DNA from 4 places in the Citrobacter freundii complex sp. 2025EL-00176 genome. Region 1 is predicted to be linked to each of the others. Evidence: predicted binding sites of a transcription regulator. Region 1 holds the regulator's gene; each other region holds the start of a gene.

Region 1 (7,661 bases):
CATTGAGCTGGAGCTGAACAGCCAGAAAGCCCCGGTTTCAGTGCAAAACTTTGTCGATTATGTGAACAGTGGTTTCTATAACAACACCACGTTCCACCGTGTGATCCCGGGCTTTATGGTACAGGGCGGCGGCTTCACCGAGCAGATGCAGCAGAAGAAACCTAACCCGCCAATCAAGAATGAAGCCGATAACGGGCTGCGTAACACCCGCGGCACGATTGCGATGGCGCGTACAGCAGATAAAGACAGCGCGACCAGCCAGTTCTTTATCAACATCGCAGACAACGCGTTTCTCGACCACGGCCAACGCGACTTTGGCTATGCTGTGTTCGGTAAAGTTGTGAAAGGTATGGATGTCGCGGATAAGATCTCTCAGGTACAGACTCATGATGTTGGTCCTTACCAGAATGTCCCGTCAAAACCGATTGTTATCCTCTCAGCTAAAGTCCTGCCGTAATCGTATTTTGCGCGGGTAGTTCCTGCCCGCGTTCTCTCCCTTCTCTGCGTAACCCGAAATTGCTGCTTATACTTGTGGCAAGTGCCGCTTACATTCAGGGAGGTCACGTGAAAAAACTCACAGATAAACAAAAGTCCAGGCTCTGGGAGCAACGCCGTAATGTCAATTTCCAGGGAAGCCGACGACTGGAAGGCGTGGATATTCCACGGGTGACTCTGAGTGCGGAAGACGCCCTGGCGCGTCTGGAAGAGTTGAGGAGGCACTATGAGCGATAAATTCGGTGATGGACGTGACCCTTATCTGTACCCCGGTCTGAATGTGATGCGTAACCGCTTGGGGATCCACCAGGCCCAGCGCCTGACACAAGCGGCATACGAATTAACAGCACTGCGCGCCGCGACGGTTGAGCTGGGGCCTTTAAAACGCGGCCTGCCGCATCTGTGCGCCATTCACCGCCAGTTATACCAGGATATTTTCGACTGGGCGGGACAACTGCGCGAAGTCGATATCTACCAGGGCGATACTCGCTTTTGCCATTTCGCCTATATCGAGAAAGAAGGCAATGCGCTGATGCAGGATCTGGAAGAAGAGTCCTGGCTGGTGGGATTGCCGGAAGAAAAATTCGTCGACCGCCTCGCGCACTATTATTGCGAAATCAATGTGCTGCATCCGTTTCGTATTGGTAGCGGTTTGGCGCAGCGTATTTTCTTCGAACAGCTAGCGATCCATGCCGGGTATATGCTGAGCTGGGATGACATTCAGGTTGAGGAGTGGAACCAGGCGAACCAGAGTGGGGCGATGGGCGACCTGACCGCTCTGCGGGCGATATTTCGTAAAGTGGTAAGCGAAGCCCCGGAAACTGAGTAGAATAGCGCGGTTCTTATGTACCGGAGCCGCCATGATCCTGCTTATCGATAACTATGATTCTTTTACCTGGAACCTGTACCAATACTTCTGCGAACTGGGCGCTGATGTCCTCGTCAGGCGTAACGACGAGCTGACGCTGTCGCAAATCGACGCGCTGAATCCGCAAAAAATCGTGATTTCCCCGGGCCCCTGCACGCCGGATGATGCTGGTATCTCGCTGGATGTCATTCGCCATTTCGCGGGCCAGATCCCGCTGCTGGGCGTGTGTCTCGGTCACCAGGCGATGGCGCAGGCGTTTGGCGCAACCGTGGTTCGGGCGGCAAAAGTGATGCACGGTAAAACCTCGCCGATTACGCATAACGGGCAGGGCGTTTTTCAGGGACTCGCTAACCCATTAACCGTGACACGCTACCATTCTCTGGTGGTTGCCCCCGAAACGCTTCCTGACTGCTTTGAAGTGACGGCCTGGAGTGAAACACAAGAGATCATGGGTATTCGCCACCGCGAGTGGGATCTGGAAGGCGTGCAGTTTCACCCGGAGAGTATTCTCAGCGAACAGGGGCATCAGCTGCTGGATAATTTCCTCCAACGGTGATTTATGGTTGCTATTCAGTGATTTTTTATTCATATTTTGTGATTATAATTTCACTAGCATTTCTGCTTAACAGGGTGGTAATGACATGGCAACTGAACAAACTGCGATTACGCGCGCAACATTCGATGAAGTAATTCTGCCGATTTATGCACCGGCTGAGTTTATCCCGGTAAAAGGAAAAGGGAGTCGAGTCTGGGATCAACAGGGTAAAGAGTATGTTGATTTCGCGGGCGGCATTGCAGTTACCGCGTTAGGACATTGCCATCCGGCGCTGGTTGAGGCGTTAAAAACCCAGGGCGAAACTCTGTGGCACACCAGTAACGTTTTCACCAACGAACCGGCGTTGCGCTTAGGCCGTAAAATCATTGATGCGACCTTTGCTGAACGCGTGCTGTTCATGAACTCCGGTACCGAAGCCAACGAAACCGCCTTTAAGCTGGCGCGTCATTATGCCTGTGTACGCCACAGCCCGTTCAAAACCAAAATCATTGCCTTCCATAATGCGTTTCACGGACGTTCGCTGTTTACCGTATCTGTTGGTGGGCAACCGAAATATTCCGACGGCTTTGGACCAAAACCGGCGGATATCATCCATGTACCGTTTAACGATCTGCATGCGGTAAAAGCGGTGATGGACGATCACACCTGTGCGGTGGTGGTTGAGCCAATTCAGGGGGAAGGCGGCGTTACTGCGGCAACCCCGGAATTTCTGCAAGGTTTGCGTCAACTTTGCGACCAGCATCAGGCGCTGTTGGTATTTGATGAAGTGCAGTGTGGGATGGGGCGTACCGGCGATTTGTTTGCCTATATGCACTACGGCGTGACGCCGGATATCCTCACCAGTGCCAAGGCGCTCGGCGGCGGCTTCCCGGTGAGCGCCATGCTGACCACCCAGGAAATTGCCTCCGCGTTCCATGTAGGTTCACACGGCTCCACATACGGCGGTAATCCGCTGGCCTGTGCGGTTGCAGATGCCGCGTTTGATATCATCAACACCCCGGAAGTTCTGGAAGGTATTCAGGGCAAACGTCAGACGTTTGTGCAGCATTTGCAGCAGATTAATCAGCAGTTCGATATTTTCAGTGATATTCGCGGGATGGGGCTGCTGATTGGTGCCGAGCTGAAGCCGCAGTTTAAGGGTCGGGCACGTGATTTCCTCTACGCTGCCGCGCACGAAGGGGTGATGGTGCTGAATGCCGGACCGGACGTGATGCGCTTCGCGCCGTCGCTGGTGGTAGAACAGGCAGATATCGAGGAAGGGATGCAGCGTTTTGCGCAGGCGGTGGCGAAGGTGGTGGGCTGATTGCCTGATTGCCTGATTGCCGGATGGGTAAGGTGTGATTCGTAGGCCGGATAAGCGTAGCGCATCCGGCAGTCGATCTTAACCTTTCATATCCCGCAGTCGGCGGCTCAGCCAGATGCCGTGGTGTGGTCGTTGACGCCATGCGACCGACGAAATGGTGTGCATGGTGTTCAGATGACCCAATATCCTTTGCAGATGCTGCTCCAGGGTGCTTAACGGGCCGTGGGACAGCATCTCTGGCGCTTCGAGAATATTCACATCACCCGAGCTTCCCGGTCCGTCATACTCCAGCCGCTGCTGACAGCGCTGAAGCGCAATTTCGCAGGATTCCAGATACCGCTGTGCCAAATCCGGCGTCAGCATCGTATGTTCCCTTGCCAGCGTGGTCATCGCGTTGATGTGTTCAACGATGAACTGGCTGTGCGTGACCCACAGTTTCATATCCGCCAGATAGTGCGAGTTGAATCCTGGCTCCTGCATTGCCTGATTCAGTGAGTTAAACAGCGTGTTATGCGCCTGATTGACCCGCATGCGTTGATACGCCAGCGGCGTGGCCTGCGGATCGTTGCTGAGGATCAGGCGAATGGCCTCCTGATCGGCTTCTAACGCATCGTGGGCGTTCTTACGCAACAGGCCGCTCTGCCACTGCGGCCACAGCCAGAGCGTGCCGCCGAAGGCGATTAAGCAGCCAATCACCGTGTCGACAAACCGCGGCACGATAAATTGCTCTCCGTTCAGCGTCAGCAACTGCAGGGTGTATACCGCCGTAACCGTAAAGCCAACGGTGGCCCAGCCGTAGTTTTTGCGAATGATCAGATAGCTGCCTAACGTTATCAGCAACATGCCCGCCAGCGTGAAACCTTCCTGAATATGAAAGTGCAATGTGACGCCCGCAATCACCAGTCCGACGAGTGTACCCACCGAGCGATGCAAAATACGCACCCGGGTCGCCCCATAGCCATTTTGCGTGACGAACAGGATGGTCATCAAAATCCAGTAAGGTTTAGGCAGATGTAAGGCGCTGCCCATCAGGCTGGCGATACTCAGCATGACGCTAATGCGTCCAGCGTTACGCAGCGCCGGGGATTTCAACGACAGATAGTTTTTCAGCGCCGGGATCAACGGCAACCGCCGCTGTTTGTCCGCCATTAAATCACGGGCATACAGCGGGCGCTGGGTCCGTAGCACACGGGCAATACGGCTGAAGTGCCAGTAGCAAAACTGTCCTACCGGATTGTCCGGATGCTGGTTGGCGATTTTCTCCAGAGAGCCAATCTGCTTTTCCATGGAGAAACGGGTCGGCAAGCGGTGATACAAGATATCATCGGCCAGTACGCGCAGGCGGGCGGCAACGGTGCGCGCGTTCCAGCGAATCACCTGTTCCGCGTGGCTTCGCTCAACCAGTTTTTGCACCTCTTCCGGCTGATGCAGGCTCACCGAAATATGCTCCTGCAAATCGAGCGCTTCCTGAAAGGCACGCAACAGCCGTTTGTATTCATTATTGTGATGCGCCGACAGCATATGCATTTGCTGGTAGCACTGGGTAATCAGATCCACCGCTTTTTGTTGACGAACCAGCAACGGAGGCAGCGCTTTTTCTGGATCGGCATGCTGGGTCAGCAGACTGTACTTGGCCTCACAGTAATCGGCTAATTCGCGGTACAACAGGCTGAGCGATTCGCGCAGCGGCTGCTCACGCCACATCCAGAACCAGAACCAGTTGAACAGACCGTACCACAACGTACCCAGTGCATAGATCAGCAATGGCTCCCAGACGGGCATGTTCCCGGCAAGGCTTAGCGTGAAAATTGCCGCGATGAGTGAGGCTGGCAGCAGTCGCGCATGCAGCGGGCTTAGCTCGGCGGTTACGCCAAGAATCAGCGTCAGGCCGGTGAGGATGAGCGGCAGCGGTATAGCTTGCGCCAGCAGTAACTGCATGATCAGGCTGCAACCGGCAAACAGCGACGCGCCAATAACTAAACGTTTGAAAAAACGTTTATGCGGGGTATCAAGACCGGCAATATTGCAACAAGCAGGTACGAGGGAAAACAGAAGCCCCAGATGAAGCTGACCAATGATAAGACCGACAGCCACAGGTAAACACAGCACCAGGGTCTGTCGTAGTGCGTAGTTGATCTCGGGGTGATAAATCAGTCTTCGCCACATCGGAGCAAACAAAAATGGCGCGCTACCGGGTAGCGCGCCATTTCGACGGGATTAACGCGTGCCGTAAACGACAATGGTCTTACCGTGAGCGGAGATCAGGTTCTGATCTTCCAGCATCTTCAGAATACGACCAACGGTCTCACGGGAGCAGCCAACGATCTGGCCGATTTCCTGACGGGTGATTTTAATCTGCATACCGTCCGGGTGAGTCATCGCGTCAGGCTGTTTTGCCAGATTCAGCAGAGTCTGGGCAATACGACCGGTGACGTCGAGGAAGGCAAGGTTGCCTACTTTTTCAGACGTGACCTGCAGGCGACGAGCCATCTGAGAAGACAGGCGCATCAGAATATCCGGGTTGACCTGGATTAATTGGCGAAATTTTTTGTAGGAAATTTCAGCGACTTCACATGCGGTTTTGGCCCGTACCCAAGCGCTACGTTCCTGGCCTTCTTCAAAGAGGCCTAATTCACCAATAAAATCGCCCTGATTCAGATAAGAAAGGATCATTTCTTTCCCTTCTTCATCTTTGATCAGCACTGCCACTGAGCCTTTAACGATGTAATACAACGTTTCCGCTTTTTCACCCTGGTGAATCAGCGTGCTCTTCGATGGGTACTTATGAATATGGCAATGAGACAAGAACCATTCGAGAGTCGGGTCTGTTTGCGGTTTGCCAAGCACCATGCGCGGTTATCCTCTGTTATAAGCTGTCTCCAGAGCCAGAAAACGACGCTGCCTCTGGGTTTGCAAAAATGTGCTTCCCGCTACCTGGGAAGGGGGCTACTAAAAATAGACTGCAGCCTGTAATGTGATGTCCTCTGCATACATGCAGTACGTCAATGTATTACTGTAGCATCCTGACTGTTTTAGCATAGCTTTCGCCGTGTGTCTCCTGGTGTCTCGCTTCAGCATGACGCAGGTCGCCTTCCGTTGCGAGAATTGTTATGTACGCGTAATCTGTCAGGAAAATTGAAACATTGGAGTTACGAAATATGCAAGCGCGTGTAAAGTGGGTTGAGGGGTTAACCTTCCTCGGAGAGTCCGCCTCTGGCCACCAAATTTTGATGGACGGTAACTCCGGTGATAAAGCGCCGAGCCCGATGGAAATGGTATTAATGGCCGCGGGTGGTTGTAGCGCGATCGATGTGGTGTCGATCCTGCAAAAGGGACGTCAGGATGTGACCAACTGCGAAGTGAAACTCACCTCTGAGCGCCGTGAAGAAGCGCCGCGTTTGTTTACCCACATCAATCTGCATTTCATCGTCACCGGCCACGATCTGAAAGATGCGTCGGTCTCCCGTGCCGTCGATCTCTCGGCGGAAAAATATTGTTCTGTGGCATTGATGCTGGAAAAAGCGGTGAATATTACCCACTCCTATGAAGTGGTTGCTGCGTAACACATGACGCCGGATGGCGGCGTGGCCTTATCCGGCCTACAGAACGATACTGATTTGTAGGCCCGATAAGCGTAGCGCCATCGGGCACATCCCATACATCACTCTATCTTTTTGCCTTCCATCAGACGCTGGACCAGCGGCAGCATAATCAATTCCATCGCCAGACCCATTTTGCCGCCAGGCACGACTAATGTATTGATGTGGGAAATGAATGAGCCTTGCAGCATGGCCAGAAGCCACGGAAAGTCGATCCCTTCCAGATTGCGAAAATGAATCACCACAAAGCTTTCGTCCAGCGACGGAATACTCTTGGCTGCAAAAGGGTTTGAGGTATCGACGGTGGGCACGCGCTGAAAGTTAATGTGCGTACGGGAAAACTGCGGCGTGATGTAATTGATGTAATCGTCCATTGAGCGCACAACCGAGTCCATCACCGCTTCACGCGAGTGTCCACGCTCGCTGGTATCGCGGGTCAGCTTCTGGATCCATTCCAGGTTAACGATCGGCACCACGCCGACCAGAAGATCGACATGCCGGGCCACATTTTGCTGTGGAGTGACGACGCCGCCGTGTAGCCCTTCATAGAACAGGACATCCGTCGGTTCAGGCAATGGCTGCCAGGGGGTAAACGTCCCCGGAACCTGGTTCCACGGTACGGCTTCATCGTAGGTATGCAGATATTTGCGCGACTGACCTGTTCCCGTCTGGCCGTATTCAATGAAGGTTTGTTCCAGCAGACCAAAGTCATTGGCTTCAGGACCGAAATAGCTGATATGCCGCCCGGCATCGCGCGCTTTGCGAATCGCCATGTCCATTTCCGGACGGGTATAGCGATGAAAACTGTCACCTTCCACCTCGGCGGCGCGCAGATTTAAC
Region 2 (7,661 bases), on a different contig from region 1:
AGCAAAAAAGCAGGCTCGACGGGAATAAACATCAGTACATAGTCAAGCGAACGCAGTCCGGGAAGCTGTTGATAATCTTTACGGCCCAGCAGACGAATATGGTTTCGCACCGAGGCGATATGTTCCTGCAATGCACTCTCGCGGGTATATTCATCTTCCGCGTTAAAATAGCGCTCATAGGCAACCAACGTCATTTTTGCGTCGATCACCACATCTTTTCCCTGCGGTAGCCGGACGATGACATCGGGCTGCATACGCGAACGGGCATCGTTTTCAATACTAACCTGAGTTTCGTATTCATAACCCTCACGCAGACCGGAAGCCTCAAGCACCCGAGTGAGTACAACCTCCCCCCAGTTGCCCTGCGTTTTGTTATCGCCTTTTAAGGCCCGCGTCAGGTTTACCGCTTCCTGCGCCATCTGCGCGTTAAGTTGCTGGAGATTACGAATTTCGTGCGCCAGGGTATGTCGCTCTTGCGCCTCTTTGCCAAAGCTATCCTGAACCTGACGTCGAAAACCGTCCAGTTGTTCACGAAGCGGTGTCAGCAGGCTGTTCAGACTTTGACGATTTTGCTCATCCACGCGGCGGTTGCTGTGCTCAAAAATGCGATTCGCCAGGTTTTCAAACTGTTCACTCAGGCGTTGTTCGCTGTTGATCATCTGGCGGATTTTATCTTCCGCATGCTGCTGCGTCGCTTCCAGCCGGGTAGTGACTTCACGGAGATCGGCTTCCAGAGAGGTGTTGATGCTGTGCAGGCTGCGTAATTCGTTATTGAGTAGCTCGCACTCATCGCGCCAGTGGGCTTCTTGCGCGAGTTGTTGGCGGGCAGCGCTTAACGCAATATCCAGTTCACGTCGCTCTTCGATGAGGTCGGCACGGATCTGATCGGCCCGCGCTTTTGTCGCCAGCCATCCCACCAGCAGCCCTGCGGCTAACGCCAACACGGCACTCATCATAATTGTAATATCCACAACGCCCCCTTACAGCAACGGCTTACCCGCACAAAATAGAATTGTGCTGTATAAACGTCCAGTTTAAAAGGAATTTCCTGCGAGGCACTACGCAAAATAAAAAGGCCGAACGCGTCGGCCTTTTTGAACAGACGGGAGAATTACAGTAAACGGCGGGCAGCTTCGACCACGATTTTCACCGCGTGGCTTTCCGTTTGTTTCATCGTTTCCGCATTAGGGATCTCTTGCTGAGTACGGTTCACGATAACGCCAGCAACCATACCTGCACGCAGGCCCTGGCTGGCGCACATGGTCAGCAACGTTGCGGATTCCATTTCGTAGTTCATGACTCCCATGGACTGCCACTCTTCCATTGAGCCTTTGAAACGGCTCACTACGCGACCAGAGAAGGTGTCATAACGCTCCTGGCCCGGGTAGAAGGTGTCCGAAGACGCGGTTACGCCCACGTGGGTAGTCGCACCGATAGATTTCGCCGCTTCCACCAGCGCAGTGGTGCACTCGAAGTCAGCAACGGCCGGGAATTCCATTGGCGCGAAGTGCAAGCTTGCGCCATCCAAACGGACAGACGCAGTGGTGACCAGCACATCACCCACATTGATATGCGGCTGAATAGCACCAGTCGTACCGATACGCAGGAAGGTACGAATGCCCAATTGTGCCAGTTCTTCTACGGCAATAGAGGTGGACGGGCCGCCGATGCCGGTAGAGCAAACGATCACGGCTTTACCATCCAGCTCAGCACGCCAGGTCGTGAACTCGCGATGGGATGCCAGCTTAACCGGCTTATCCATCAGCGCGGCGATCTTTTCCACACGCTCCGGGTCGCCAGGGACGATAGCAAGCGTAGCCCCTTGTAAATCGTTCTTAGTGAGGCCGAGATGAAAAACATCAGACTTAGACATAAAAACTCCTCTGTGAATCGGTTTTGTCAGAAGAAGCAAAAACACACTTTACCGAAGGCATAAACAAATTTTCGTGACAGACATCACCATGATGTAAATCAATTGCATTCAATTACCATAAAATAGTGATATTCATCACATAAATGGCGTGATGTAAGGACGCCTTGCACAAAAGATAGACCGTTTAAGGCAATGTGGTTCGTTGCATATGTCTATAGTTAATAATGCGCTTTTTGGCTGAGTATTTAAGGGTACGGAGAATACCATGACAACACGACAATCTGGCTTTGCACCTGCTGTATCTCCACCGACGTCTACCACGGTTCATACACCGGATAACGCAATTATCGCCGGTGTAACGTCCATACCTTCACAAGGCGATGATATGCCAGCGTATCACGCACGACCAAAACAGACCGATGGCCCCCAGCCTGTGGTCATTGTCGTGCAGGAGATTTTTGGCATTCATGAACACATTCGCGATGTTTGCCGCCGTCTGGCCCTGGAAGGATATCTGGCTATCGCGCCAGAGCTCTATTTCCGCGAAGGCGATCCTAACGACTTTGCCGATATCCCGACGCTGCTCAGCGGCCTTGTCGCCAAAGTGCCTGACTCTCAGGTACTGGCCGATCTGGACCACGTCGCCAGTTGGGCCTCCCGCAACGGCGGGGATGCTCATCGATTAATGATCACAGGTTTTTGCTGGGGCGGACGCATCACCTGGCTGTATGCCGCGCACAATCCGCAGTTAAAAGCAGCGGTAGCGTGGTATGGCAAACTGGTGGGTGATAAGACCCTCAACTCGCCGAAACATCCCGTTGATATCGCCACCGATCTTAACGCCCCCGTTCTGGGACTTTATGGTGGTCAGGATACCAGTATTCCACAGGATACCGTCGAAACGATGCGTCAGGCGCTACGCGCCGCCAATGCGAAAGCGGAAATTGTGGTTTATCCCGACGCCGGGCATGCCTTTAATGCCGATTACCGCCCGAGCTACCACGAAGAGTCCGCCAAAGACGGCTGGCAGAGAATGCTGGAGTGGTTCGCGCAATACGGCGAGAAGAAGTAAGTTTCGCCAGGCAAACCGATCATCAAAACGGAGGCTAACGCCTCCGTTTTATTTTTAAGCCTGACGCAGATTCTGCGCGGCCTTCACCATGTTCGCCAGCGCGGCGCGGGTTTCCGGCCAGCCGCGGGTTTTCAGGCCGCAGTCCGGGTTCACCCACAGACGCTCCGCCGGAATACGCTGCTCGGCCTTCTTCAGCAGGGCCTCAATCCACTCCACGCTCGGGACGTTCGGCGAGTGAATGTCGTACACGCCCGGCCCGATTTCGTTGGGATAGTCGAACTCTTCAAACGATTCCAGCAGCTCCATATCCGAACGCGAGGTTTCAATGGTGATCACATCCGCGTCCAGCGCGGCGATCGACTCCATGATGTCGTTGAACTCGCAGTAACACATGTGGGTGTGGATCTGGGTTTCATCCTTCGCCACCGCCGCGTTAATGCGGAAGGCTTCCACGCCCCATGCCAGATACGCGGCCCAGTCGCTGCGACGCAGCGGCAGACCTTCACGCAGCGCCGGTTCATCAATCTGAATAATACCGATACCCGCCGCTTCCAGATCCGCCACTTCATCACGCAGCGCCAGCGCAATCTGCTTGGCGATGGTTTCCCGCGTCACGTCTTCACGCGGGAAGGACCAGCAGAGAATAGTCACCGGGCCGGTCAACATGCCTTTTACCGGCTTGTCGGTCAGCGACTGCGCGTACTTCGCCCACTCCACGGTGATCGCTTCCGGGCGGCTGACGTCGCCAATCACCACCGGCGGCTTCACGCAGCGGGAACCATAGCTCTGTACCCAACCGTTCTGAGTAAAGACGAAGCCATCCAGATGCTCGCCAAAATATTCCACCATGTCATTGCGTTCGGCTTCACCGTGCACCAGCACATCGAGACCCAGACGTTCCTGCTCGACGATCGCCTGCTTAATATGTTCGGCGATACCGGTGCGGTAGTGACCGGCATCCAGGTTGCCCTTTTTGAAGTCCAGACGCAGGCCGCGAATCTCCGTGGTTTGCGGGAACGATCCGATCGTGGTGGTCGGCCATGCTGGCAGATTAAAGCGGGCACGCTGCGCTTGGGCGCGAACAGGGTAAGCATTGGCACGCAGGCTGTCCTGCGCGGTGATCGACGCCAGACGTTTTTCCACCGCGGCGTTATGGACGCGGGTAGAGTGGCGACGCGCCTGAATTGGTGCGCTCCACGCCGTAATTGCCGCCGTATCACCGCTGTTCAGCGCATCGCGCAGCAGCGCCAGCTCTTCACATTTTTGCAGCGCGAAGGCGAACCAGCTCTTCACTTCCGCATCCAGGCGAGTTTCGACGCTTAAATCAATCGGGCTGTGCAGCAGGGAGCAGGAAGAAGCCACCCACAGATCACGTTTCCCGGCGATGTCTTTAATTTGTGCATATTTTTCGCTGAGATCGGCGCGCCAGACGTTACGACCATTTACCAGACCGGCTGACAGCAACCAGTCGGCAGGCAGACGCTGGTGCAGCTCGGCAACGTCATCTTTGCCGTGTACCAGGTCAACGTGCAGACCCTGCACTGGCAGCGCGGTAATGGTATCCAGGTTTGGTGTGACGCCCTCGAAATAGGTGGTCAGCAGTAATTTTACCTGCCCTGCCAGCGCGTCATACGCGGGTTTGAAGGCGTTCAGCCAAACCTGCGGCAGCTCCAGCACCAGCGCGGGTTCATCAATCTGTACCCACTCAATACCGCGTTTTGCCAGCTCGGCCAGCACCTGCTGGTAAACCGGCAGAATGTCGTTGAGCAGGGTCAGGCGGTCAAACGGTTCGCCCTTCACTTTCCCCAGCCACAGGTAAGTGACCGGCCCCAGCAGCACAGGCTTCACCTTGTGGCCGAGCGCCAGCGCTTCGTCCACTTCATCCAGCAATTGGGTCCAGGTCAGCTTGAACTGCTGACCTTTGGTGAACTCCGGCACCATGTAGTGATAGTTGGTATTAAACCATTTGGTCATTTCTGCCGCCGCCGCTGGCTCACCCGTCGGGGCGCGACCACGGCCAATGCGGAATAAGGTATCGATATCAACCGAGCCGTCTTTATTTTGATGACGCGCCGGAACGTTGCCCAGCAACAGGCTGGTGGTCAGCACATGATCGTACCAGGCAAAATCGCCCACTGGTAGCAGGTCAACGCCCGCCTGCTTCTGCTGCTCCCAGTGGCGGGCGCGCAGCTCGCGGCCAACGGCCAGCAATTCTTCACGGGAAGAATTTCCCGCCCAGTAGCTTTCTTGCGCTTTTTTCAGCTCGCGACGCAGGCCAACGCGAGGGAAACCGAGGGTGTGATTCAATATTGTCATTTTTCTTCCTCTAATTATATGTAAATCCTATGGATTTTTAATTTAGGGAAGGCGGCAAGTTTACTCATCCCCAGGAGCTTACTGAAGTAAGTGACTGGGGTGGGGAAACGAAGCCAACGCACCATAAATTTAAAAGACGAAGGATTTTAGCCGTCCAGATGTTTACACATCCATAATTGGCGGTTACTGTATATTCCTCAAGCGCAATTTGTTCATGCCGAAGTGAAGGACTTTCATGATCGAGATTAAACACCTGAAAACGCTCCAGGCGTTGCGGAATAGTGGTTCGCTGGCAGCCGCAGCGGCGACGTTGCATCAGACCCAATCCGCCCTTTCTCACCAGTTCAGCGATCTGGAGCAGCGCCTCGGCTTTCGTCTTTTTATCCGTAAAAGTCAGCCTCTGCGCTTTACGCCGCAGGGCGAAATTTTGCTGCAGCTGGCAAACCAGGTGTTGCCGCAAATCGGTCGCGCGTTGCAGGCTTGCAACGAACCGCAGCAAACCCGGCTGCGCATCGCTATCGAATGCCATAGCTGTATCCAATGGCTGACGCCCGCGCTGGAGAATTTTCGTGCCAACTGGCCGCAGGTGGAAATGGACTTTAAATCCGGCGTGACGTTCGACCCGCAACCCGCGCTACAGCAGGATGAATTGGATCTGGTGCTGACCTCCGACATTCTGCCGCGCAGCGGATTGCACTACTCGCCGATGTTTGATTTCGAAGTCCGCCTGGTCCTGGCGCCGGACCATCCGCTGGCCAGCAAAACGCAAATCACCCCGGAGGATTTAGCCAGCGAGACGCTGCTTATTTATCCGGTACAACGGAGTCGGCTGGATGTCTGGCGGCATTTCCTGCAGCCTGCGGGCGTTAGCCCGTCGCTGAAGAGCGTGGATAACACCCTGCTGCTGATTCAGATGGTTGCGGCCAAAATGGGTATAGCGGCTTTACCACACTGGGTGGTGGAGAGTTTTGAGCGCCAGGGTCTGGTGGTAACCAAAACCCTGGGTGATGGATTGTGGAGCCGACTGTACGCCGCCGTGCGCGATGGCGAGCAGCGACAGCCGGTCACTGAAGCGTTTATTCGCTCAGCGCGGAATCACGCCTGCGATCACCTGCCGTTTGTACGGAGTGCGGAACGACCCACTTTCGATGTACCCACAGTGAGGCCACTATCACAGCCGCACCAATGATGAAGCTCGGCCAGTGAGGCTGTTGATGCCAGATAGCCAGGTTAACCAACAGCCCGGCCGGGACATGCATATTGTTCATGATGCCCAGCGTACCCGCATCCACCTGCGTCGCGCCGTAATTCCACATAAAGTAACCAATGCCGGACGCCGCCACGCCAAGAAACACCAGGATGCCCCACTGTAGCGTAGTTGTAGGCATTTTTTGCGCGTTACCCAGCATGAACCAGGCCACGATTGCCACCATAAATGCCCCCATGTAAAACCAGGCAAAAGCGTTATGCTGCGGCATTGGGCGTGTTTCCATCAGACGCTTGTAGCCCACCATGCCAATAGCAAAGCTGATATTGGATAGCTGTACCAGCAGCAGGCCGGTCCAGAAGTGGCTGGTCACCTGGTCGTAACGAATGATCCCTGCACCGATCACCGCCAGCAGCGCGCTGAAGGCGTAGCTCCAGCGCAGACGACGTCCGCTCATCAGGTCATAAATCAGCGTAATGTAGAGCGGCGTCAGCACGGTAAAGAGCAGCAGTTCTGAGACCGTCAGATACAGATAGGCGTGAAAACTCAGCATATACATAATGCCTAGCTGCATAGCCCCTACCAACATATACAGCGCGATCGTTTTTACGCTGTGCCCACGGGTACGTAAAAACGGCAGGAACACCAGCGCCGCCAGCCCAACGCGCACCAGCACCGCAAAATAGCTATCGACATGACCAGCAAGGTACTCGCCAAACAGGCTAAAGGAAAAGGCCCACAGAATTGTGGTAATGATGAGTAACGCCACAATGGATGTCTCTTAACAAAAGGTACACCCATTGTAGCGAAGTTTTTAGTTGACAACTGGTCAACTAACGAACAATGTCGTTACTGCAAAAAGAGCTTACGCAGATAGTGCGGCACGGCATCATCGGCGTTGAGTCCAATCACGTCCAGTTCCGGATGCAGATCTTTCAGGCGCTGATGCGCGTTACCCATGATGCAACCTTTGCCAGCCATGGAGAGCATTTCCGCATCGTTCATGCCATCACCGAAAGCGATGCAGTCCTTCAGGCTGTAGCCCATCGCTTTCGCCACCGCTTCCAGCGCATGACCTTTCGATACGCCGCCAGCCATCACTTCCAGACAGGTAAGCGTAGAGAAGCTGACGTTGACACGATCGCCCCAGCGGGCGTTAATCGCCTGCTCCAGCGGCAGCAGCCTTTCATGAG
Region 3 (7,661 bases), on a different contig from region 1:
GCAGATTGCGCAGGATCCAGCTACGGATACCGGTCGCAGAAATGATGGTAAACAGAACACCCATCAGGAATACCGCGCCCAGCGCCACAGGCACGCTAATATGTTGTCCCAGCACCAGGCTGAATGCGGTAAACGCGGTCAGCGAAATGGCGCAGCCAATCGCCAGCGGCAGGTTGGCCCACAGGCCCATCACAATCGAACCGACGCCCGCGACCAGACAGGTTGCCACAAACACAGCGGCAGGCGGGAATCCGGCTTTACCCAGCATCCCCGGAACTACGATAACGGAGTAGACCATGGCCAGGAACGTCGTTAATCCGGCAACGACTTCTTGACGAACGGTACTGCCGCGATGCGAAATTTTAAACCAGGCGTCGAGTGAACCGCCGGTACGCGCTGAAGGCGTAGACATAGAAAACATCCCCTGAGAGTTTATTTTTTCGTCATTATGCGTGGTGGACAATCCACTGCCTGCTAAACGATTTCTCCCTGTGCCAGCTCTGCGTCAATAGGGGTGTCGCAAAAAAGCAAACGTTTAGCTCCGCGCATAAAAAACGGGTGATAAAAAAAAGCAAACGATTATCCAGCGATCATACGTTGGTTTTCAACTGAACTTTGCCGCTTTTTACTCATTTCTTCTTATAATGCGCAAGAAATAACCAGACGATGCGCAAACGTTATCGTCAATGCGCAATCTGGCAACAAATTTCGCTGAGTTATTACAAGATTTGCATTTATTTTTCACGCCTGCTCGCGCAAAAAAATGCATGAAGATGCGGAAAATTTTTTGGCTAAAAAGCAATCAATTTACTGGCAAACAGCGAAGGGTGGCTTACACTTATTTTATCAACACAGACCGGAACCTCCCCAAACGTGCTCGACTGAGGGGTGTTGATGTCGGGGGAAACCCTCCCGTGAACCAACGGGATAGAGTGAAAGACAAAGACCGGAACCAAACTAAAGCGCCCTCTGTGGCGCTTTAGTTTTATACCAATCAATCATCTTCCAGCAGGCGCGCCCCGGTCCCCTGCTCGCCAAGCTGATCGCCGGGGTTACGCAACGGGCAGTCACTGCGGGATAAACAACCACAGCCAATACACCCATCCAGCTCATCGCGTAACGCCACCAGAGTATGAATGCGTCGGTCTAACTCCTCGCGCCATTGCGAAGAGAGTTGCTTCCACTCTTTGGCGCTGAGCGAATGCCCTTCAGGTAATACGCCTAACGCGTCGCCGATCGTGGCCAGTGGAATACCGATACGTTGGGCAATCTTGATAATCGCTACATAACGCAACACATCGCGTTTGTATCGACGCTGATTGCCGCTGTTGCGCATACTGCTGATTAATCCTTTGCTTTCATAGAAATGCAGGGTCGATACCGCCACACCGCTACGCTTTGCCACTTCACCTGGCGTGAGCAGCGCTTTTATCCGGGGTAATTTCTTTTCCATAAATCGCTTTACCTCAAGTTAACTTGAGGAATTATACTCGCCCACAGACAAAACGACGAATCGAATACTGAGAAAGAGGCAACTCTATGTCCCATCAGCAGATTATTCAGACCCTTATTGAATGGATTGATGAACATATCGATCAACCGCTGAACATTGAGGCGGTTGCGAAAAAATCAGGTTACTCAAAATGGTATTTGCAGAGAATGTTCCGCACGGTGATGCGCCAGACATTGGGTGATTACATCCGCCAGCGTCGGCTTCTGCTGGCCGCCGTTGAACTACGGACGACCGAACGGCCTATTTTCGATATTGCGATGGATCTTGGCTATGTATCGCAGCAAACCTTCTCGCGCGTATTTCGCCGCGAGTTTGATCGCACTCCCAGCGATTACCGCCACCGCCTGTAAAATTATTGCCCGCTCTGCGTCAGTATGGCGGGCGAGCGTTGTATCCAATGCATGAACTCCTGCGGCGGCAGCGCCTTCGCAAAATACCAGCCCTGGCAATACTGTACGCCGCGTTCAAGCAACCACGCGATTTGCTCCGCCGTTTCCACCCCTTCCGCAATCGTCTTCAGGTTTAAGCTTTGCGCCATCTCGATGATATGTTCGGCAATCAGGTGACTGGTGCTGTTAGTGGCCAGCGTGCTAATAAACGATTTGTCGATCTTCAGGATATCGATATTCAACGCTGACAAATTATGGAGGTTGGAATATCCCGTGCCAAAGTCGTCAAACGCCACTTCAAAACCGGCCTGACGGAACGCCTGAATGATGGGCGTCATTTTATGTACATCGATAAAGCCGCGCTCTGTCACCTCAACTTTAATTTGCTGGGCCGCCACAGAGTACTGATGGTTTTTTTCGGCAATCAGGGCAATCAGTCGGGATGAATGAAAGTCAGAGGCAGAGAGGTTAATCGAGATATACAACTGAGGATTCGCCGAAAGAAAATACCCCAAATCGTTGAAGACTTCCTCAACAACGTAATCTGTGATCTGCTCAATCATTCCCGCTTTTTCCGCCAGCGGAATAAACTCCGTCGGGCTCATCACTTCACCTTTACAGCCAGGCCAGCGTAGCAGAGCCTCGGCCCCGACACATTGTCCATTTTTGATGTCAATGATCGGCTGATAGTACAGGCAAAGCTGACGTTTCTTGATCGCGCGTTTTAATAAGCGGCGGGGAGACAGGTATTCCTGACGCGTGCGCCACCACATGAGCAGTATCAGGATGCTGCAGATAATCCCAAAGGGAATCGTTAACCTCGCCTCATGATAGAAAATCTGATTCACACGAGCGTCAGAGGTCGAAACAATAATCGCGATGGGCCGTTTTTCTGAATGTACGATGGTATAGAAGCGCTCGCCCTGCTGAAATGTTGAGGCCTCACCGCGTATCAGCGGTGAGAATTGCTCAATATTCGCCCCTTCGCTGGCAGAGAAAAAGGTATCCTTCACCGTGTCATACACCCCCCAGGACAGATCCGGATCATCGGACATAACTTCGCTGTATGATAATGGGTTGATGACGACAACGTAGTTTCCTCGTTGCATGTACGTCATTTTGTAGCCAGCGAAAAAGGGGGTATCGCGGTAGTAATAGATGGAGACGTCTGGCGCGCGTTTATAGTCGGCTGTCGCCATAATATAGGGGACTGGCGGAGTCATTGACGTAGAGCACAAAAAATGATCGCCCTGCGCATAAATTAGCTCACTGATATATAAACGACCACGAATAATATTTAGCATACTTTTCTGATGGGCAGGGGTACACATCTTACCCTGATACAACTGGGCCATATCACGCGCTAAATCGGCCTGGAGGATCACCAATTCCGTTTTATTTAACACCAGTTGAGCAAACGAGCTGAGTTGATTGCGGGTTTCGGACATCGCCCGGATGTGAGCAAACCATAACGCCAGCACCACGGGGAGCAATACCACCATGAAAGTTCCGAAGAACTTCAGCATCTTGCGTCGCGCACTGTGATTCATGTCAGCCTTATTTCCCTGTTTCGTATATGCCAGAACCCATTAGGCGGGATGCTATAAACACTGACTGATTAAGTTGCATGAATCTATCATTATTAGCAACAGACTTCTCTATGTAAAAGTCTGATAATAGATGATGCTGATATTATTTTTCCGTAAGGCAAACTTAAAGTTATGCTTATTTCATAACATTATTATCAACAAGTAGTAATTTTTTATGAGCATTATCCTGGTCGTGTTTAAGAAATTCATTAAATTTCTTAACGATTAATTTAGGATAAACATAACAGGTAATCTATATGCACCTTTTTATTAGATTATTTGCTCCCGGTTTTTTTATTAAACATAACCATATAAAATGCATGGCTATTACACTGCAAAAATAACGTCTAACACTGGTGAACAAACGAGCGAATGTGATATAGTTCACACAATTAATGTAACAGAAACAATGTTTCATTCATGTTATTGCCCGTCGATAGCCAGAGTACTACACCCTCGGTGAACACCCCCGCGCTGTCCTGGGCATCAAGACTTTCTGAGGACGTTTTTTCATGGCAACGATAACAACTGGCGTGGTTCTTCTACGGTGGCAGCTACTCAGCGCGGTGCTGATGTTTTTAGCCAGTACGCTCAATATCCGTTTTCGTAAATCAGATTATATTGGCCTGGCCGTCATTAGCAGCGGTTTGGGGCTGGTTTTTGCTTGCTGGTTTGCGACCGGATTACTGGGCATAACCCTGGTAGACATGTCCACTATCTGGAATAACATTGAAAATGTGATGGTTGAAGTGATGAGCCACACACCGCCAGACTGGCCGATGGTGTTGAACTGATAAAGAATTACATATGGCTACCCCTGTTTTGAGGTAGCCATAATTTTTCGTATAAAGCAGAAAAATTAGAACGGGATATCGTCGTCGAAATCCATCGGCGGCTCGTTAGACGGCGCTGCCGGAGCTGACTGCTGCGGGCGAGACTGCGCGCCGCCGCTGAACTGATTGCCGCCCTGAGGCTGCTGAGGCTGACCCCAACCGCCCTGCTGCTGACCGCCGCCTGCCGGAGCGCCACCACCCTGACGGCCGCCCAGCATTTGCATGGTGCCGCCAACGTTAACCACAACTTCAGTGGTGTACTTTTCTACGCCGGACTGATCGGTCCATTTGCGGGTACGCAGCTGACCTTCGATATAGACCTGAGAACCTTTACGCAGATATTCGCTGGCGACTTCTGCCAGTTTGCCGAACAGCACAACACGGTGCCATTCAGTCTGCTCTTTCATTTCGCCGGTCGCTTTATCACGCCAGGATTCGGAAGTAGCCAGCGTAATGTTGGCAACTGCGCCACCATTCGGCATATAGCGTACTTCCGGGTCCTGGCCCAGATTACCGACGAGAATCACCTTGTTTACGCCTCTGCTGGCCATGATCGTGTCTCCTGAAAAACGTTACTGAATAAGTGTAAGCGCGGGATTGTAGCATTTCCAATAGCGCTTTTACTACGTTGCGAGATCGATTCCAGTAAACAACCCCGCATAGACATTGTTGCATAGACACCTATGTTTTGCATTCCAATACTGTATATCCATTCAGGTCAGGTTGTGTCATAATTAACCGTTTGTGATCGCCGGTAGCACCATGCAGCCAGGCAAAAAAGCGTTTAATCCGGGAAAGATGAATGGATAAGATCGAAGTTCGGGGCGCCCGCACCCATAATCTCAAAAACATCAACCTCGTCATCCCGCGCGACAAGCTGATTGTCGTCACCGGGCTTTCGGGCTCAGGCAAATCTTCACTCGCTTTCGACACCTTGTATGCCGAAGGACAGCGTCGTTACGTTGAATCCCTTTCCGCGTACGCGCGTCAGTTTCTGTCACTGATGGAAAAGCCGGATGTCGACCACATTGAGGGGCTGTCTCCCGCCATCTCAATCGAGCAAAAATCGACGTCCCATAACCCGCGATCCACGGTAGGTACGATTACCGAAATTCACGACTATCTGCGCCTGCTGTTTGCCCGCGTTGGCGAACCGCGCTGCCCGGATCACGACGTTCCCCTGGCGGCGCAGACCGTGAGTCAGATGGTGGACAACGTTCTGTCGCAGCCGGAAGGCAAGCGTCTGATGCTGCTGGCGCCGGTGATTAAAGAGCGCAAAGGCGAACACACCAAAACGCTGGAAAACCTCGCAGGCCAGGGCTATATCCGTGCCCGTATCGACGGGGAAGTGTGCGACCTGTCCGATCCGCCCAAGCTTGAGCTGCAAAAGAAACACACCATCGAAGTGGTGATTGACCGCTTTAAAGTACGTGACGATCTCACCCAGCGCCTGGCGGAATCGTTTGAAACCGCGCTGGAACTGTCCGGCGGTACGGCGGTGGTTGCTGATATGGACGACCCGAAAGCGGAAGAGCTGCTGTTCTCCGCCAACTTCGCCTGTCCTATTTGCGGTTACAGCATGCGCGAACTGGAACCGCGTCTGTTTTCGTTCAACAACCCGGCGGGCGCGTGCCCGACCTGTGACGGCCTCGGCGTACAACAGTATTTCGATCCTGACCGGGTGATTCAAAACCCGGAACTGTCGCTGGCCGGTGGCGCTATCCGCGGCTGGGATCGCCGCAACTTCTACTATTTCCAGATGCTTAAGTCTCTGGCAGAACATTATAAATTCGACGTTGAAGCCCCATGGGCCAGCCTGAACCCTACCGTGCATAAAGTGGTGCTGTATGGTTCAGGTAAAGAGAATATCGAATTTAAATACATGAACGATCGCGGCGATACGTCCGTACGTCGCCATCCGTTCGAAGGCGTATTGCACAATATGGAGCGCCGTTATAAAGAGACGGAATCCAGCGCGGTACGCGAGGAATTAGCGAAATTCATCAGCAACCGCCCGTGCGCCAGCTGTGAAGGGACGCGTTTGCGCCGGGAAGCCCGTCACGTATTTGTCGAGAATACGCCGCTGCCCGCCATTTCCGACATGAGCATCGGCCATGCGATGGATTTCTTCAACAACCTGAAACTTGCCGGTCAGCGAGCGAAGATTGCAGAGAAAATCCTTAAAGAGATTGGCGATCGTCTGAAGTTTCTGGTTAACGTCGGCCTCAATTACCTGACGCTATCACGTTCGGCGGAAACGCTTTCCGGCGGCGAAGCGCAACGTATTCGCCTGGCGAGCCAGATCGGCGCGGGTCTGGTCGGCGTGATGTACGTGCTGGATGAACCGTCGATCGGTCTGCATCAGCGCGATAACGAACGTCTGTTGGGCACGCTCATCCATCTGCGTAATCTGGGTAATACCGTGATTGTGGTCGAGCACGATGAAGATGCGATTCGCGCCGCCGACCACGTTATCGATATCGGCCCGGGCGCTGGCGTTCACGGCGGTCAGGTGGTTGCCGAAGGGACGCTCGACGACATCATGGCGGTGCCTGAGTCGCTGACCGGCCAGTACATGAGCGGTAAGCGTAAGATTGAAGTGCCGAAACAGCGCGTGGCGGCCGATCCGGAAAAAGTACTGAAGCTTACCGGCGCGCGCGGCAACAACCTGAAAGATGTCACCCTGACGCTGCCGGTTGGCCTGTTCACCTGCATTACCGGGGTTTCCGGTTCGGGTAAATCGACGCTGATCAACGACACGCTGTTCCCGATTGCGCAAACGGCGCTGAACGGCGCCACGCTGGCTGAACCTGCGCCGTACCGCGACGTTCAGGGCCTGGAACATTTCGACAAAGTGATCGACATTGACCAAAGCCCGATTGGTCGTACGCCGCGCTCTAACCCGGCAACCTACACCGGTGTGTTTACGCCGGTGCGCGAACTGTTTGCTGGCGTACCAGAGTCCCGCGCGCGCGGCTACACGCCGGGTCGTTTCAGCTTTAACGTCCGCGGCGGACGCTGTGAAGCCTGTCAGGGCGACGGCGTGATCAAAGTTGAAATGCACTTCCTGCCGGATATCTATGTGCCGTGCGATCAGTGCAAAGGCAAGCGCTATAACCGCGAAACGCTGGAGATTAAGTACAAGGGCAAGACCATCCACGAAGTGCTGGATATGACCATTGAAGAAGCACGCGAGTTCTTTGATGCCGTCCCGGCGCTGGCGCGTAAACTGCAAACGCTGATGGACGTGGGGCTGACCTATATCCGTCTCGGCCAGTCGGCCACTACGCTCTCCGGCGGCGAAGCACAGCGCGTGAAGTTGGCGCGCGAACTGTCA
Region 4 (7,661 bases), on a different contig from region 1:
ACGGGTTGCCGCTGCTTTTTCAAATTCAGCTTTGAAGTTGTCAACGGAGCCGAAATCACGTTCGATAGCCGCTTTCAGGTCGCCCTGCAGCGTAGTGCCGGTTTTCAGGCCTTTCCAGAACAGGCTGTGGTTAGCGTGACCGCCCGCGTTGTTACGCAGTACGGTTTTTTTGTCCGCTGGCAGTTGATCCAGTTTGGTGATCAACTCTTCAGCCGACAGGCTGGCGAATTCAGGCAGGCTTTCCAGCGCAGCGTTTGCGTTGTTTACGTAAGTCTGGTGGTGTTTGGTATGGTGAATTTCCATCGTCTGCTTATCGAAGTGCGGTTCAAGGGCATCATAAGCGTACGGCAGGGATGGCAGTGTATAACTCATAATCATCTCCAGTATTGTCGGGCGGCCAGTGTTAACGCCGCGTAAGCAGTTGGGTCATTATAGTTAATTAAATGATATTGAAAATGATTATCAATGCCGTACTTTTTACAAGGTTTTAATCGTGCCGTCTATTGCAAAAGTTGTGAACCGAATCACCCACTTAACGTGATGATTGCCAACATGCGCAAAATGGCGGCAATCGTTAAAAGGTTAACATCCTGCGTAATTTTTAAACTCGTTAGGTCGGAGGGGTCATTACCGACGATAAAAAATAACGAGGATTAAGTCATGAGTAACGCGATTACGATGGGTATCTTTTGGCATTTGATAGGCGCAGCCAGTGCAGCCTGTTTCTATGCCCCGTTCAAGCAGGTCAAACATTGGTCATGGGAAACGATGTGGTCGGTGGGCGGGATCGTCTCCTGGCTTATCCTTCCGTGGACCATCAGCGCGATGTTACTTCCCAACTTCTGGGCCTATTTCAGCTCCTTCAGCCTTTCCACACTGGCCCCGGTATTTCTTTTCGGTGCGATGTGGGGGATTGGTAACATTAACTATGGCCTGACCATGCGCTATCTCGGTATGTCGATGGGTATCGGCATTGCGATAGGTATTACGCTGATTGTCGGCACGTTGATGACCCCGATTATTAACGGCAACTTTGATGTGTTGATCAACACCTCCGGCGGACGCATGACGCTGCTTGGCGTGCTGGTCGCACTGATTGGCGTGGGCATTGTGACCCGTGCGGGTCAATTAAAAGAACGCAAAATGGGCATCAAAGCCGAAGAGTTCAACCTGAAAAAAGGGTTAGTTCTGGCGGTCATGTGCGGCATTTTCTCCGCGGGGATGTCATTTGCGATGAACGCCGCTAAACCGATGCACGATGCCGCCGCCGCGTTGGGTGTAGACCCGCTGTATGTCGCCCTGCCTAGCTATGTGGTTATCATGGGCGGCGGTGCGCTAGTCAACCTGGGTTTTTGCTTCATTCGTCTGGCAAAAGTGAAGAACTTGTCGATAAAAGCCGACTTCTCGCTGGCTAAACCGCTGATCATCAGCAACGTGCTGCTCTCCGCGCTCGGTGGCTTGATGTGGTATCTGCAATTTTTCTTCTACGCCTGGGGCCACGCGCGAATCCCGGCACAGTATGACTATGTAAGCTGGATGCTGCACATGAGTTTCTATGTCCTGTGCGGCGGGATTGTTGGTCTGGTACTGAAAGAGTGGAAAAACGCGGGTCGCCGTCCGGTCAGCGTACTGAGCCTCGGCTGCGTGGTAATTATTGTCGCGGCAAATATTGTTGGTCTGGGCATGGCCAGTTAGTCATGCTGGGTACTGAGATGACGCCACTGGCTCGGCGTCATCCCGGTTTCCCGCATAAACACCACCGAAAAGTAGTTACTGTCCTCAAAGCCACAACGCATGGAAATCTCACCGATCATTAACCGGCTATGCTTGAGCAGATACTGAGCATGGCAGACCCGCACCTGGCGGAGATACTGGTTGATGGTCATCCCGGTCTGGCTGCGAAACTGCTGGCGCAAAACGCGTTCGCTACACTGTTCACGCTCGCAAAATTTATTCAGTTCGAAAGCATGCTCATGACTCCCGGCTAACGCGGTAATGAGTTTATCCAACAGCGTTTCACTCGACGTTGCCGGGAGCGTATCCGTGGCGTAACGATGGCGTTTAAGGAGCGTCACCAGTTGCCCGAATAGCAGTTCCGCCATGTTAAAAGCCTGCGCATCGCGTTGATTACTTTCATGCTCAAGCTGGCTTATCACCTGCCGGGCCTGCGTCATGCCAACGCTGCCGAGTCGCCAATGCGGCTGCCGCGGCGCACCGTTAAATCCAGGGATCGCCCCTTCCCAGTCAACATTCAGCGTCAACCGCTCCGGGCAATAGATGATATTTTGCAACACAAGGTCGTTTACGGAAGTGTAGGAATGTTTGTCTTCGGCGCGAATGTAAAACAGATCGCCACGGGTTATTCGGTACGGACGATCGTTAAGGACGTGTAGACCATTGCCGCGCCAGACCAGGACCAGCTCGCAAAATTCATGGGTATGCTCCGCAAAGACGTCCTGCGGATAACGGTCAGCCACGGCGACAGCCTGCTGCTCATGCGCAAAAAAGTCTGATTTCAGAAGGATTAGCTGATTCGCCACCGCATTACCTCAACCTGGACGCTTGCCGGATAAGGCGCAGCCGCCATCCGGCATGAAAGGGTATGATTATCAGCAAACGGGCGGTAAAAAACGTTGATAGCTTTCGCGTTACTGCAGGCTGCTTCCCGCCATGAGATCGCGCCCCTGACGAATATCGCGGGGCGACCACTCGAACTCACGGCGAAATAGCGTCGAAAAGTGATTACTGTCGCCGAAACCGCAGAGATATGCGATATCGGTCACGCTGTCATCACTGTGGCGAAGCAGATGCCTCGCTTTTATAAGCCGCAGGCGGTTAAGGTAGCGCTGGGGCGTCAATCCCGTTTGTTGTTTAAGCTGGCGGTGCAGCGTGCGCAAAGAGAGCGAAAACTTCTCGGCCAACGCCTCCCAACACACCTCGTCAGCAAAGTTATCTTCCAGCCAAGCCATCAGAAGGTTAAGCCGCGCGTCGTTATCGGTTGCCGCTGCCATCAGACTGCTTTTACGCAACACGACCAGTAGCTGCATAAACAGAATTTCACGATTCGCCGCCGTCGGCGTATCCATCCCGTCACCAAGCGCTTCCATTTGCCCCACCAGCTGTCGGACCTGCTGTAATACCCCCTGGTTTACCCGCCAATGGGATGGATACTGCCCATTCTGTTCCTGAGGTAAAAGCTGATTCAGCCCCGCTAAAAATTGAAACGCATCCGGGGATCGATACAGGACGTTGGTCAGACACAAATTGTCCGTATGTTCATATAAATGCCGGTCATGATCGCGGACGAAACACACTGTACCACCGCTGATGGTGTAAGGCTGTCCGTTGAACACATGAATCCCCGTGCCATGTTCGACCACCACAATTTCATGAAAATCATGATGGTGTTCAGGAAACGCGGGTTGAGGAAGCCGCGGCTCAATAGCCACTGGCGCTTTACCTGTCGGAAAAAAGTCTACGCAATGCAGTACAGTCATGACGGCTCCCCCTGTTTAGCGAATATGGCTGAATAGTAATTAAGGGTTACTACCCTCACCTTAAATTTTTGACGCCAAAGTGCGTAAACACGGTCAATTCTTCAAGATAAGGCGGGAAAGATCGGGAATTGCGGAAGGCGTCACATCTGCCCGAATCCGCCCTATGAGTAGAAACTGTGAACATCATCACGTTCACCTTTGCCATGTTGCCAACCGCTAATTGTGCCTGTCACTGTTAAGAAGGTACGTCATATCGGGGGTTCTTAGACTGAGTGCAATAAAACTCAGAAGGACCTCGCTATGACTTTTCGCCATTGTGTCGCAGTCGATCTCGGCGCATCCAGCGGGCGCGTAATGCTGGCGCGTTACGACAGTGAACACCGCACCCTGACGCTGCGTGAAATCCACCGCTTCACTAACTGCCTGCAAAAAACGGACGGTTTTGACACCTGGGACATCGACAGCCTGGAAAACGACATTCGTCAGGGTCTGAAGAAAGTCTGCGATGAAGGCATTCGGATAGACAGCATCGGCATTGATACCTGGGGGGTGGATTACGTGCTGGTCGATAACGCCGGTCAGCGCGTCGGTCTACCGGTTTCTTACCGTGACAACCGCACGACAGGCATTATGTCGCAGGCGATGGTGCAACCGGGTAAAAACGAGATTTACCGTCGGAGCGGTATTCAATTTCTCCCCTTTAACACCTTGTATCAGCTGCGCGCGCTGGTTGAACAGCAGCCAGAACTGATTCCGCAGGTAGCGCATGCCCTGCTGATCCCCGACTACTTCAGCTTTCGCCTGACCGGTGAAATGAACTGGGAATACACCAACGCCACCACCACCCAGTTAGTTAATATCAATACCGACGACTGGGATGACACGCTGCTGGCGTGGACCGGGGCAGACAAAGCCTGGTTTGGTCGCCCGACGCATCCGGGGAACGTTATTGGCTACTGGATTTGCCCGCAGAAAAATCAAATTCCGGTCGTGGCGGTTGCCAGTCACGACACAGCCAGCGCGGTCATTGCTTCGCCGCTCGCCGATAAAAACAGCGCGTATCTCTCTTCCGGCACCTGGTCGCTGATGGGGTTCGAGAGCAGAACACCGTATACCAACGATGCGGCGCTGGCGGCGAATATCACCAACGAAGGCGGCGCGGAAGGGCGCTACCGGGTACTGAAAAATATCATGGGACTGTGGCTGCTCCAGCGCGTATTAAAAGAGCGCCAGATCGACGACCTGCCAACGCTTATCGCCGAAACGCAAGCGCTGCCGGCCTGCCAGTTCCTGATCAACCCAAACGACGATCGCTTTATCAACCCCGACGATATGAGTGCGGAAATTCAGGCGGCCTGTCGTGAATCGGGCCAACCTGTTCCTCTGCAAAACGCCGAACTGGCGCGCTGTATCTTCGACAGCCTGGCGCTGCTGTATGCCGACATTCTGCAAGAACTGGCAGACCTGCGTGGCACAGCGTTTAGTCAGTTGCACATTGTCGGTGGCGGTTGCCAGAACGCGTTACTCAACCAGCTGTGCGCGGATGCCTGCGGTATTCGCGTTATGTCCGGGCCGATTGAGGCCTCCACGCTCGGCAACATCGGCATCCAGTTGATGACGCTGGACGAGCTTAACAACGTCGATGATTTCCGTCAGGTAGTGCGCGCCAACTACGACCTGACCACCTTCATTCCCAATCCGGAAAGTGAAATTGCCCGCTACCAGGCGCAGTTTCAATCACTACGACAGACAAAGGAGCTTTGCGCATGACCACTCAACTTGAACAAGCCTGGGAACTGGCAAAACTGCGTTTCGCCGCGGTAGGTATTGATGTCGAGGCGGCCTTACGCCAGCTCGATCGTCTGCCGGTCTCCATGCACTGCTGGCAGGGCGATGACGTCGCCGGTTTCGAAAACCCGGAAGGCTCGCTCACTGGCGGAATTCAGGCTACCGGCAACTATCCGGGCAAAGCGCGCAACGCGACCGAACTGCGTGCCGATCTGGAGCAGGCGCTGAGCCTGATACCGGGACCAAAACGTCTGAACCTGCATGCGATCTATCTGGAATCCGATACGCCGGTTGCCCGCGACCAAATCAAACCGGAACACTTCAAAAACTGGGTTGAGTGGGCGAAAGCAAACCAGTTAGGGTTGGATTTCAACCCGTCCTGCTTCTCGCATCCGCTGAGCGCCGACGGTTTCACGCTGGCCCACGCCGATGACCACATTCGCCAGTTCTGGATTGACCACTGCAAAGCCAGCCGTCGCGTCTCGGCGTATTTTGGCGAGCAGTTGGGGACGCCATCGGTGATGAACATCTGGATCCCGGACGGTATGAAAGATATCACCGTTGACCGTTTAGCGCCGCGCCAGCGCCTGCTGGAAGCACTGGACGAAGTGATCAGCGAGAAACTCGACCCGGCACACCATATCGACGCCGTTGAGAGCAAGCTGTTTGGCATCGGCGCCGAAAGCTACACCGTCGGCTCCAACGAGTTCTATATGGGCTACGCCACCAGCCGCCAGACCGCGCTGTGCCTGGATGCGGGACATTTCCATCCGACTGAAGTGATTTCCGACAAAATCTCCGCCGCCATGCTGTATGTACCGCGCCTGCTGCTGCACGTCAGTCGTCCGGTGCGCTGGGACAGCGATCACGTGGTGCTGCTGGATGATGAAACTCAGGCGATTGCCAGCGAGATCGTCCGCCACAACCTGTTTGACCGCGTACACATCGGTCTCGACTTCTTCGACGCCTCCATTAACCGCATCGCCGCGTGGGTTATCGGCACCCGCAATATGAAAAAAGCCCTGCTGCGCGCGCTGTTAGAACCAACTGAGCAACTGCGCCAGCTCGAAGCCAGCGGCGACTACACCGCACGTCTGGCCCTGCTGGAAGAGCAAAAATCACTGCCATGGCAGGCCGTCTGGGAAATGTATTGCCAGCGTCACGATACGCCAGCGGGCAGCCAGTGGCTGGACAGCGTTCGCGCCTATGAAAAAGAGATCCTGAGCAAACGTAGCTGATAGCGACACCTGATCTGTAGGCCGGATAAGACGCCCCGCGTCGCTATCCGGCAATAAATGAACCACGATTGCCGGATGGCGCTGCGCTTATCCGGCCTACGTAAGACCCGATAACCTTCGGGCAATAAATGGGAGCACTGAACATGCAGAACATTACTCATTCCTGGTTCGTCCAGGGGATGATCAAAGCCACATCCGATGCGTGGTTGAAAGGCTGGGATGAACGTAACGGCGGCAACCTGACGCTGCGCCTGGACGAAGCAGATATCGCGCCATTTAACGCCGATTTCCACGAAAAACCGCGCTATATTGCGCTGAGTCAGCCCATGCCGTTGCTGGCGAATACGGCGTTTATCGTTACCGGATCGGGTAAATTTTTCCGTAACGTTCAGCTCGATCCGGCAGCAAATTTAGGCGTAGTAAAAGTGGACAGCGACGGTGCGGGTTATCACATCCTTTGGGGCCTGACCCACGAAGCGGTGCCTACCTCCGAATTACCGGCTCACTTCCTCTCTCACTGTGAACGTATTAAAGCGACGAACGGCAAAGACCGCGTGATCATGCACTGCCACGCCACCAACCTGATCGCCCTGACCTATGTGCTGGAAAACAACACCGCGCTGATCACCCGCAAACTGTGGGAAGGCAGCACCGAGTGCCTGGTGGTGTTCCCGGATGGCGTCGGCATTTTGCCGTGGATGGTGCCGGGTACGGATGAAATCGGCCAGGCGACCGCGCAAGAAATGCAGAAACATTCGCTTGTTCTGTGGCCGTTCCATGGCGTGTTCGGCAGCGGCCCCTCCCTCGATGAAGCATTCGGTTTGATCGATACCGCAGAGAAATCCGCTGAGGTTTTAGTCAAAATCTATTCGATGGGCGGTATGAAGCAGACCATCACGCGTGAAGAACTGATCGCACTCGGCAAACGTTTTGGCGTGACTCCGCTGGCAAGCGCACTGGCATTATAAGGAAAATAGTGATGAGCTTTATGTTGGCACTACCCAAAATTAGTCTGCATGGCGCTGGAGCGATTGCCGATATGGTGAACCTCGTGGCGAATAAGCAATGGGGCAAAGCGCTGATCGTTACCGATGGTCAATTGGTGAAGCTGGGCCTGCTGGATAGCCTGTTTAGCGCG

What was found. The regulator CRP, encoded in region 1, controls carbon source genes, mostly activating them, when cyclic AMP is high. The targets are predictions, from matches to a motif close to ATGTGANNNNNNTCACAT.
Region 2: the regulator CRP is predicted to act here: its motif matches at 1,997-2,014, upstream of udp (uridine phosphorylase).
Region 3: the regulator CRP is predicted to act here: its motif matches at 3,864-3,881, upstream of ACVXHP_RS20005 (YjcB family protein).
Region 4: the regulator CRP is predicted to act here: its motif matches at 3,672-3,689, upstream of rhaB (rhamnulokinase).

The regions. Positions count from the first base shown of each region.
Region 1 is NZ_JBRYHT010000008.1:64,434-72,094, reverse strand. Features, by position in the region: gene ppiA (peptidylprolyl isomerase A) at 1-457, shown strand, start outside; gene ACVXHP_RS16115 (YhfG family protein) at 565-732, shown strand; gene ACVXHP_RS16110 (putative adenosine monophosphate-protein transferase Fic) at 722-1,324, shown strand; gene pabA (aminodeoxychorismate synthase component 2) at 1,356-1,919, shown strand; gene argD (bifunctional acetylornithine/succinyldiaminopimelate transaminase) at 2,005-3,222, shown strand; gene ACVXHP_RS16095 (YccS/YhfK family putative transporter) at 3,301-5,388, opposite strand; gene crp (cAMP-activated global transcriptional regulator CRP) at 5,440-6,072, opposite strand; gene ACVXHP_RS16085 (OsmC family protein) at 6,381-6,785, shown strand; gene ACVXHP_RS16080 (phosphoribulokinase) at 6,884-7,661, opposite strand, start outside.
Region 2 is NZ_JBRYHT010000017.1:19,115-26,775, forward strand. Features, by position in the region: gene rmuC (DNA recombination protein RmuC) at 1-971, opposite strand, end outside; gene udp (uridine phosphorylase) at 1,112-1,873, opposite strand; gene ACVXHP_RS21680 (dienelactone hydrolase family protein) at 2,139-2,945, shown strand; gene metE (5-methyltetrahydropteroyltriglutamate--homocysteine S-methyltransferase) at 3,000-5,261, opposite strand; gene metR (HTH-type transcriptional regulator MetR) at 5,497-6,450, shown strand; gene ACVXHP_RS21695 (carboxylate/amino acid/amine transporter) at 6,338-7,237, opposite strand; gene yigL (sugar/pyridoxal phosphate phosphatase YigL) at 7,318-7,661, opposite strand, start outside.
Region 3 is NZ_JBRYHT010000013.1:41,940-49,600, reverse strand. Features, by position in the region: gene ghxP (guanine/hypoxanthine transporter GhxP) at 1-412, opposite strand, end outside; gene soxR (redox-sensitive transcriptional activator SoxR) at 995-1,453, opposite strand; gene soxS (superoxide response transcriptional regulator SoxS) at 1,540-1,863, shown strand; gene ACVXHP_RS20010 (EAL domain-containing protein) at 1,866-3,452, opposite strand; gene ACVXHP_RS20005 (YjcB family protein) at 4,004-4,285, shown strand; gene ssb1 (single-stranded DNA-binding protein SSB1) at 4,351-4,875, opposite strand; gene uvrA (excinuclease ABC subunit UvrA) at 5,127-7,661, shown strand, end outside.
Region 4 is NZ_JBRYHT010000019.1:49,800-57,460, reverse strand. Features, by position in the region: gene sodA (superoxide dismutase [Mn]) at 1-372, opposite strand, end outside; gene rhaT (L-rhamnose/proton symporter RhaT) at 661-1,695, shown strand; gene rhaR (HTH-type transcriptional activator RhaR) at 1,692-2,540, opposite strand; gene rhaS (HTH-type transcriptional activator RhaS) at 2,649-3,497, opposite strand; gene rhaB (rhamnulokinase) at 3,798-5,267, shown strand; gene rhaA (L-rhamnose isomerase) at 5,264-6,523, shown strand; gene rhaD (rhamnulose-1-phosphate aldolase) at 6,667-7,491, shown strand; gene fucO (lactaldehyde reductase) at 7,503-7,661, shown strand, end outside.